One region of the Vogesella perlucida genome, then DNA from elsewhere that is predicted to be linked to it. Evidence: predicted binding sites of a transcription regulator. Region 1 holds the regulator's gene; the other holds the start of a gene.
What was found. The regulator FliA, encoded in region 1, starts transcription of late flagellar genes. The targets are predictions, from matches to a motif close to GCTAAAGNTNNNNNNNNNNCNGCCGATAAT.

Region 1 (4,966 bases):
GCAACGACATGGTGGCCAGCGCGCCGCCGTTTGCCGATATCGCCCCGGCGCTGCTGGAAAAGCTGCAAGGTCGGCTGTTTATTGCCCATAACGTGCGCTTTGACTACGGTTTTCTGAAGAACGAATTCAAGCGGGTAGGGCTGAGCTTTCGCAGCGATGTGCTGTGTACGGTGAAACTGTCGCGCCGCCTGTATCCGCAGCACTACAAGCACAACCTGGACAGCATCATCGCCCGTCACGGCATTGTGCTGGCCGAGCGCCACCGTGCGCTGGCCGACGCCGAGGCGGTGTACCAGTTTCTGCGCCAGACCACCGCCAGCCTGGGCCAGAGCGTGGTGGAGGACGCCGCGCGCGAGCTGATGGCGCTGCCGTCGGTGCCGCCGGGGCTGGACCCGGAGGTAGTAGACAACTTGCCCGACGTGCCGGGCGTGTATCTGTTCTACGACGAAAAACGCTTACCGCTCTACGTGGGCAAAAGCGTCAACCTGCGCACGCGCGTGCTGTCGCACTTTAGCGGCGACCACCGCCAGCACAAGGAAATGCGCATCAGCCAGGAAATCCGCCATGTGGAGTGGGTGGAAACCATCGGCGAGTTTGGCGCGCTGTTGCTGGAGCTGCAGCTGATCAAACAGAAAAAGCCGCTACACAACCAGCGCGGCCGGCTGGAGCAAGAACTGTGTACCTTGCAGCTGGCCGAGGGCGCGGATGGCTTTCTGCTGCCGCGCATCGTGTACGCGCGTGACGTGGACTTTGCCCGCCTGGATACCATCTATGGTTTGTTCCGCACGCAGAAAGAGGCCAAGAAGGCGCTAGGCGAGCTGTGCGAGGCTAATGGCCTGTGCCAGACCTGCCTGCATCTGGAAAAACGCGGCGCGCGCAAGGGCGCCTGCTTTGCCTACCAGATCGGCCGCTGCAAGGGGGCGTGTATCGGGCGCGAGGATGCGGCCAACCACAATATCCGTCTGTTGCACGCGCTGGCGAAGGTCAAGCTCAAAAGCTGGCCCTACGCGGGCATGATTGCGGTGCGCGAAACCGACCCGGTGAGCGGCGAGTGGGAAGAGCACCTGTTCGAACGCTGGTGTTATCTGGGGAGCCGCCGTAGCGAGCAGGCCGCCCCGCAGGGTACGCCGCGTTTTGATGTGGACACCTACAAGCTGCTGGCTGCCTTCATCAAAAAGCCGATGGAAAACACCGCGCTGCGTGAGCTGGCTTGAGCTGGCGGGCAGTACCAAGACAAACGCCACCGTCAAGGTGGCGTTTTGCATGGCTTGGGCGCAGCGTTTAGTCGTTGATGCTGGCCAGGCTGCGCAGCCTGGCTTCGATCAGGCGCGGGTTTTCGCCGTTGGCAATGGCCACGACCCCTTCCATCACCAGCTCTTTGCCGGTGCTTTCCAGGCGGATCAGGTGCTTGAGCTTGGTGGCCATCGGCAAGAACAGCAGGTTGGCCGCACCCACACCGTACACGGTCGCCACAAAGGCCACCGCAATGCCACCGCCCAGCTTGGACGGGTCGGACAGGTTTTCCATCACGTGAATCAGGCCCAGCACCGCGCCCAGGATACCCATGGTGGGCGAATAGCCACCAGCCGATTCCCAGATCTTGGCAGCCTGCTTGCGGCCGTGCTCGTGGCTGTCGATTTCCGTTTCCAGTACCTCGCGGATGCTTTGCGGTTCGCCGCCATCCACCAGCATCTGCAGGGCTTTCTTGTTGAACGGGTCTTTCTGGCTGTTAACGAAGCTTTCCAGCGCCAGCAGGCCACCACGGCGGCTGGTCTGGCTCCAGTTCACGATTTCGCGGATTTGCTTGTCGTATTCGAACGGCGGCGGGCTGAACACCCAGCGCACCATGCGCAGGCCGGTGACAAACTGCTTGGGCGTGCTTTGCAGCATGACCGCACTGGCGGTGCCGCCAATCACGATAAGAAATGCCGTGAGCTGCAGCAGTGAGCCCAGGTGGCCGCCTTCCAGCGCCTGGCCCGCCAGGATGGCGGTGAGCCCGCCCAGCACGGCAACAATACTGATCTTGTCCAAGTTTGGCTTTCGTTAAGGTTCAGGTCCACTCGCGCAGGCGGCTGCGCAGGCGGGTAATGGCCTGGCTGTGCAGCTGGCACACGCGCGATTCGGAAACGCCCAGCACGGCGCCGATTTCTTTCAGGTTCAGCTCTTGTTCGTAGTACAGGCTCATCACCAGCTGGTCGCGTTCTGGCAGTAGCTTGATGGCGTCTACCAGCGCGTTGCGAAAGGCATCGTCGCTGAGGACAGCCGAGGGCTCGATGCCATTTTCATCGGCAATATTGTCGATGCTGTGCGTGGCGTTGCCTTCGTCGTCCTGGAAGTCTTCAAAGTGCACCACGCCAATACCGCGACATTCCCCCAGCATGGCTTGGTATTCGTCCAGCGGCAGCTGCATGTGCTCGGCGATTTCGCTTTCGATGGGCGCCCGGCCCAGCTGCTGTTCCAGCTTGTGGATGGCGTCTTCGATCTGGCGGCTGTTGCGGCGGGTCTGGCGCGGCATCCAGTCTTCGCGGCGTAGCTCGTCCAGCATGGCGCCACGGATGCGCTGGCTGGCGAAGGTTTCAAACTGCACGCCCTGAGCCGGGTCAAACTGCTTGGCCGCCTCCATCAGGCCGATCACGCCTACCTGGATCAGGTCATTGATATCCACGCTGGCGGGCAGGCGCGCTACCAGCATGCTGGCCAGCTTTTTGACCAGCGGCGTGTATTGTTCGATCTGTATGGCCGGGCGGGTATCCGCCACTTGGGCGTAGGCCCGCATTTTGTGATGAGCTGCCATGTCAGGACCCTGTCAAGTCTGCAAGCGATTTGGTTGTCATGAGTAGGTGCTCCAGATAGCTACTGCGTGGCGCGCTCTGGTCGGGCGCGTGCCAGCGCGGCAGCATGTCGGCCAGCTGGTTATAGGCCAGCGCGGCCTCGCATTCGGCAAAAGCTTCTACGGTGGGGCGGCGCAGGGTCTGGCTTTTGCGCACCGTACTGTCGGCGGGGACAAAACCTACCCAGCGTAGTGCAACCGACAAGTAGTCACCGGCCACGCTGTTGAGGCGGTTGAACACAGCCTGGGCTTCTTCAAAGTCTTGTGCATGGTTGACCAGCACATTGAACCGGCGCCGGGCATAGTCTGCGGCCAACCTTTTCAGGCTGGCGTAGCCCTGGGTCAGGCTGTCGGCATCGGGGCTCAGGACCAGCACCAGATTATCGGCAATACAGGCGGGGGCCGGGTCGTCGCTGATATTGGGGCAGTCGATCAGCAGCACGCTGCTGTCAGCTTCTACCGAGGCAAACTCGTGTGCCAGCCGCCGCCACAGCCGTGGCGACAGGCGCGTGCGCTCTTCGCTACTGGCGGCCAGGTTGATCAGGTTCAGCCCGTAGCGGTTTGCCACCATCAGTTCGTTGATGCCGCCCAGGCTAATGGCCAGGCTGGCAAAAGTGCCGGTGGCGGGCAGGCCCAGGCGGCGTGCCTGCTGGTGGCCCGGCTGGTGTTCTATCAGCAGCGGGCGGCCACCGCGCAGGGCCAGGCTGGCGGCCAGCTCGCCCACCAGGGTACTGACGCCGCTGCCTTCGCCGCCGATAAAGGCAAAGCTGGGCGGGTAATCGGCTTGGGCACGCTGCAGACGCAGGCTGGAGGCTTGATCGCTCATGCTTACCCCAGCCAGCCGGATTGTGCGGCGTTCATGATGGCCATTTCATCCCCGGCGGGGTTGAAGGGCGAGTTGTTCTGTGCGGCACGCAGCGCGCGGTCTATCAGTAGCTCGGCGTGGGCCGCGTGGATGTCTTCCGGCACACGTTGGCCGTTGGTCACGTAAAACAGGCGCAGGCGGTTGCGGATGACCACATCCAGGCTGGGGCCCAGGGTGAGTGCTTCGTCAATCTTGGACACAATGGCACCGGTCAGGCCATCGCCTTTGTAGTGGCGCACCACGTCTTCCAGCGTGTGGCCGTCGGCATTGGCTGCCAGCAACAGCAGGCGCTGCACAGGGCGGCCGGCCTGGTTGAACATGTCCAGCTGGGTTTGTACCCTTGCGTCGCGCTGGCCCATGCCCACGGTGTCGATCAGTACCACTTTGCGCGGGGTGAGGTCGGCCAGGGTGAGCTGCAGGTCGCCTTCGTTCTGCACCGAAAACACCGGCACGCCCAGAATCTTGCCGTAGATGCGCAGCTGGTCTTGTGCGCCGATACGGTAGGTGTCGGTGGTAATCAGCGCCACGCTTTGCGCACCGTAGCGCATGGTGGCGCGTGCGGCCAACTTGGCTACCGTGGTGGTTTTCCCCACGCCGGTGGGGCCCACCAGGGCATAGATGCCGCCTGCCTCGATGGGGTCGTGCAGCGGGTCCATGCACTTGAGGTTGTGGATCAGCGCCGAACGCGCCCACTTTTGCGCCACGTCGCCGTCGTACTGCGGCGGCAGCTTTTGCGTGAGCTGGCGGATCAGCGCCGAGCTGAAGCCAGCGGTGAGCAGGTGGCGGAACAGCTCGGTGCGGTTGGGTGTGCGCTGCTCCATGTCGGACCAGGCAAAACCGGCTAGCTGGCTTTGCAGCAGGCTGCGCAGCTGCTTGATCTCGTCGCTGATCTGCTTGAGCTCTTGTGCCATTTGCTCGCGGTCCGGCTCGTCTTGCGCGGGCGCGGTGCGGCGCGGGTTGGCCGCAGCGGCGGGCTGTGCAGCGCTTTGCGGCGGCGGTGTGGTGCGGCGCGAGCTGGCTTGTACGTGCTCCAGAAAAGGTTGCGGCTGGTTGCGCGGCGGTTCTGGTGGCGGAGGCGGCGGTGGCGGGGCGGGTGGCTCCTCCAGTGGCTCTACCGGCATGGCATAGGTGCGCGCCAGCGCGCGGTTTACCGCGGGGCTGGCTGGCTGTTGCGGCGCCGGGCTGACCGGGGCCGGCTGTTGCGGCACATTACGCGGCGGCTTGGGCTGCGAGGGCGGGGTGAGGGTGGTGGCCAGCGCAGACACGTCTGC
Region 2 (4,966 bases), on a different contig from region 1:
CACTGCGATATGCCGACCGCCTGCTTGTCAGCACGCAGCCGCTTGTGGATGCATTTGCCGACATGATCGATGACATCGTGGTGGTGCCTAACCGCCTGCGCAAAGAAGACTGGGGCTACTTGCAAAAACCGCGTCACCCAGTGGCGGGCAGAAAGCTACGGGTGGGTTGGGTTGGTGCACAGCAGCACCAGGGCGACCTTGAGCTGATTGCAGAAGTGGTGAAGGAAACCGCACAGGAGGTGGACTGGGTCTTCATGGGCATGTGGCCTGAAGGTGTGGACGAGTTCATCAAGGAGAAGCACGGCTCGGTATCTTTCTCAGAGTATCCGGCCAAGGTTGCGACGCTACAGCTGGATATTGCTTTAGCACCCCTTGAAGATAATGCCTTCAATGAAGCCAAGAGTAATTTGCGTCTATTGGAGTACGGTGCAATGGGGTGGTCGGTTATCTGTTCGGATGTTTACCCCTTCCGTACTAACGACCCGCCAGTTTGCCGGGTTGACGGCTCCAAGGAGCAGTGGCTGCGCGAGATCCGTGCAAGGTTGGCCAACCCCGAACAGGTATGGGCTGAGGGTGACAAACTGCGCGCTTGGGTGGATAAGCATTACTGGCTGGAAGAGCATCCTCAGGACTGGTACGCAGCACTGACATAAAAAAACTAAAGTTTGGTTTGCGCTGGGCGATATACAGGCATAAGCAGGATGCAACAGAGTCACTAAGACCAAGCATCACGACTAACCCAAGATTGAGTGAGGTGCCAAAATGCCAATCATCGTTAATAGCAACATTGCTTCCCTGAATGCCCAGCGTAACCTGAACATGTCCAATACTGCTTTGGCCAGTTCGCTGCAGAAACTTTCCTCTGGCCTGCGCGTAAACAGTGCCAAAGATGATGCGGCCGGTTTGGCAGTAGCGGAAGGTCTGACTTCCCAGATTCGTGGTAACAACCAGGGTGTACGCAATGCTTACGATGGCATTTCGGTAGCTCAAACGGCTGAAGGTGCTTTGGGTCAAGTTGGCAACAACCTGCAGCGTATCCGTGAAATTGCGGTGCAGGCATCCAACGGCTCCATTTCGAACGACAACCGCTCGCAGCTGCAAAAAGAAGTTGACCAGCTGACGCAAGAAGTATCCCGCATCATTACTACCACTAACTTTAACGGCACTGGTCTGCTGTCTGGTGGTTCTAGCCTTACCTTCCAGGTAGGTGCGTCGGGTACTACAAACAACCAAGTTGTGACAACCGGTGTTGAAATGTCAGGTATCAAGGGCTTCAGCTCAGACCTGACTGCAACGGGTACTGTGTCGGTTACTACCTCTGCCGCTGCGTCTGCTGCAATCTCTGCACTGGATACCGCGATCTCGACGGTAACTAACACTCGTGCAACGTTTGGTGCGATCCAGAATCGTTTTGAGGCAGTTATTGCCAATATGCAAAACTTTACTGAGAACCTCAGCGCATCGCGAAGCCGTATCATGGATACCGACTTTGCCGCCGAGACTGCTCAGTTGACCCGTAACCAGATTCTGCAACAGGCTGGTACATCCATCCTGGGGCAGGCTAACCAGGTACCGCAGGCAGCACTCTCCCTGCTGCGTGGCTAAGGTAGTTAGACAACGATATACATCACCTGATTTGGTACCTGTGTCCCTGGCTGCAAAGCTAGGGATTTTTTTTGGGATTTTTTTGAAGTTTTTAAAAAAATGGGCTCAAGAGTCCTAAAGAACTGACGATAGAGCGTTAGAGCGATTGGTATCAAAACCCGGGGAGCTCGCTTCCGAACCAAGTCGCCATAATAACGGAGTTTAAAAATGCCTATCATCGTAAACAGCAACATTGCCTCGCTTAATGCGCAGCGCAATTTGAACCAGTCCAACTCGGCACTGGCTTCTTCCCTGCAAAAGCTGTCTTCCGGCTTGCGCGTAAACTCTGCCAAGGATGACGCGGCTGGTTTGGCGGTTTCCGAAGGCTTGGCCTCGCAGATTCGTGGTAACAGCCAGGGTATCCGTAATGCCTACGACGGTATTTCGGTAGCCCAAACGGCTGAAGGCGCGCTGGGTCAGGTTGGCAACAACCTGCAGCGGATTCGCGAAATTGCAGTGCAGGCGGCCAACGGTTCCATTTCGAACGACAACCGCTCCCAGCTGCAGAAAGAGGTTGACCAGCTTACCCAGGAAGTTTCCCGGATCATTACCACCACCAACTTCAACGGTACTGCGCTGTTGTCCGGTGGTTCCAGCATTACCTTCCAGGTAGGCGCTTCCGGTACAACTAACAACCAAGTCACCACAACCGGCGTTGAAATGTCCAGTATCAAGGGCTTCAGCTCTGACCTGACTGCCACTGGTACCATCTCGGTTACGACTTCTGCTGCAGCTTCGGCAGCCATTTCGGCCCTGGATAACGCCATTTCGACGGTAACCAACACTCGCGCCACATTTGGTTCGATTCAGAACCGTTTTGAGGCTGTGATTGCCAATACACAAAACTACGTAGAGAACCTCAGTGCATCGAAGAGCCGTATCATTGATACCGACTTTGCATCTGAGACTGCCCAGCTGACTCGTAACCAGATCCTGCAACAGGCTGGTACGGCAATTCTGGGTCAGGCCAACACCGTGCCGCAGGCTGCTTTGTCCCTGTTGCGCTAAGGTGAGAAAAGTGGTTTCCCTCCTATAGTCTGGATTATGCTGTAGGAGGGAGTCCTTTTTACGAGGTACTTGTCATGCAAATTGGATCAGTAACCGGCGGTTTTCAACCGCTGGGCCTCACTGCCAAGCAACAGGTAGAGTTACCGCAACAACTCTCTAGTGATGGGGAAGTTGCGGCCACTGTTACGCCTGAAACGCTTAAGGCAGTCAGCGGTGTTAAAGAAGCGGAAGCAAAAGAGCAGGCGAAAAGCAAAGCTGACCAGCAGGCGTTCAGTCAGTCAGATTTGGCCGATGCCATCAAAAAGCTGAACGACACGGTAAAACTTTATAAAGGTGATCTGCAGTTTTCGGTAGACGACGATACCCAAATGCAGATTGTCAAGGTAGTAGACAGAAGCAGCAAGGAAGTTATCAGACAGATTCCTTCACCTGAAGTTATTCGTATTGCGAAGGCCATAGAGGATTTTCGCAGTATCTTGCTGCACGACGAGGCATAGCCTCGGGAGTAGATCATGGCCGCAATCACCACCGCCGGTAGCAACTTTGACGTACAGGGCCTGGTATCCCAGCTGATTTCGCTGGAACAGGCGCCCATGACGTCGAGCAAGAACCGCATCAGTGCTTACAACAACCAGATATCCTCGTTAGGCAAGTTAAAGTCTACGCTGTCCGAATTTCAGACGTCGCTGCGTGGCTTGATTTCTGGTTCCGCCCTGAATGCCAGTAAAACTGACAGCAGCGATGCCAGCACAGTGAAAGGTACGGCGGGCGCTACCGCAGCTGCAGGTACCTATGTGGTCAATGTCACTTCGCTGGCAGCGGCGCAAACGCTGGCGCTGACTAGCTACAACGGTAGCACTGGCAAGATCACGTCTAATACCCAAGATTTGGGTAATACCACCGGTGGTGATCTGAGTATTGCATTCGGGTCTGGCACGACACTTAATGTCACGATCGGTGCTAATGCTTCGCTGCAATCGATTAGCGATGCCATCAATGCCAAAGGCGGTGATGTGACGGCTTCGGTCGTCAATAGCGGTGCCGATGGCTACAAGCTGGCTTTGAGCAGTAAAAAGGCAGGGAATGACGGTGCCTTCTCTGTGACGGGGGGGGCTGCTTTAGGCTTGGGATTCCTGGATTTTGATCGCGGCAGTACTAATGCGGCCAACCTGGCCAAGCGCACCTCTGCGCCGAGTGATGCGCAGTTTACGGTCAACGGGGTGGCTATTACCGCTTCCTCCAACAAGGTAACCGAGGCATTGACCGGCTTGGAGTTGAACCTGTACAAGACCGGCACCGCCACGGTGACTGTGACTCGTGATGATGATGCAGTCATCAAGAATGTGCAGGCATTCGTCGACGGTTTCAACAAGATCAAAACCCAAGTCGATAGCATGTACAAGCAGGGCAGCAATCAGGTCACCGATGCCGATGGTAAAGTAATCGGCACTGCGGTTCGTCTTGATAATGGTGCCCGCATGATGATGCAGGATATAACGTCTGAGTTATCTATAGGTATTGCAGGCGTCTCACTGGAGTCAGGCCTTGGGTTCTTGTCCCAAGCAGGCATTTCTATACAAAAAGATGGGGCGCTCAAGCTGGATAGTGAAGAGTTCAAGAAAGCACTAAACAGGGATAGCGCTGCTGTGTACAAGTTGTTCAGCAATAGCAATACGGACGGTTATGCGGATCGTCTGAATGCCAAAATCAATAAAATGATGGGCCCGGATGGCATGGTGCAGGTCCGTACCGACAGCCTGAATCAGCAAGTAACGTACGAAAAGCAGAAGCAGGACCAGATCCAGGCGCGCTTGGACATGATGCAGAAGCGTTATCTGACGCAATTCTCGGCACTGGATGCTGCGTTGGCCAAAATGAAGAACCAAAGTAGCTATATGGCATCAATGCTTGGTTGATTTTAATAAGATACGGCAGGGTGATAATAAATGAATCGACTGGCATTGCAGCAATTGAACAAGGCGTACCAATCCGATGCGCTTGAGGCATCGGTGTATGGGGCTAGCCCTGTCGGTTTGATCGTGATGTTGTACGAAGGTGCCATATCGGCTTTGCGCAAGGCGCAGACGGAGATTGGGCGTAATAATTACATTGAAAAAGGCAAGCTTATCGGTAAAGGCCTGGACATCATCAATGGCCTCGATACGGTGCTCAACCTTGAAAAAGGTGGGGAGGTGACTTCCAACCTGCGTGAGTTGTATCTGTATATGAAGCATCGCCTTGGCGTGGCCAACATGAAGAATGATGCTGAGATTCTCGAAGAAATCATCACCTTGCTGGATGAGTTATTAGGAGC

Region 2: a site for FliA is predicted at 1,709-1,738, ahead of ACZ9XP_RS12130 (flagellin N-terminal helical domain-containing protein). Genes of this name have one in related genera too.

Annotation. Positions count from the first base shown of each region.
Region 1 covers NZ_CEETRO010000001.1:500,414-505,379, reverse strand. Annotated here, with positions in the region: gene ACZ9XP_RS02415 (exonuclease domain-containing protein) at 1-1,214, shown strand, start outside; gene ACZ9XP_RS02410 (flagellar motor protein) at 1,282-2,031, opposite strand; gene ACZ9XP_RS02405 (RNA polymerase sigma factor FliA) at 2,051-2,794, opposite strand; gene ACZ9XP_RS02400 (P-loop NTPase family protein) at 2,796-3,656, opposite strand; gene flhF (flagellar biosynthesis protein FlhF) at 3,659-4,966, opposite strand, start outside.
Region 2 covers NZ_CEETRO010000007.1:178,333-183,298, reverse strand. Annotated here, with positions in the region: gene ACZ9XP_RS12140 (glycosyltransferase) at 1-653, shown strand, start outside; gene ACZ9XP_RS12135 (flagellin N-terminal helical domain-containing protein) at 763-1,605, shown strand; gene ACZ9XP_RS12130 (flagellin N-terminal helical domain-containing protein) at 1,813-2,652, shown strand; gene ACZ9XP_RS12125 (flagellar protein FlaG) at 2,727-3,149, shown strand; gene fliD (flagellar filament capping protein FliD) at 3,165-4,568, shown strand; gene fliS (flagellar export chaperone FliS) at 4,599-4,966, shown strand, end outside.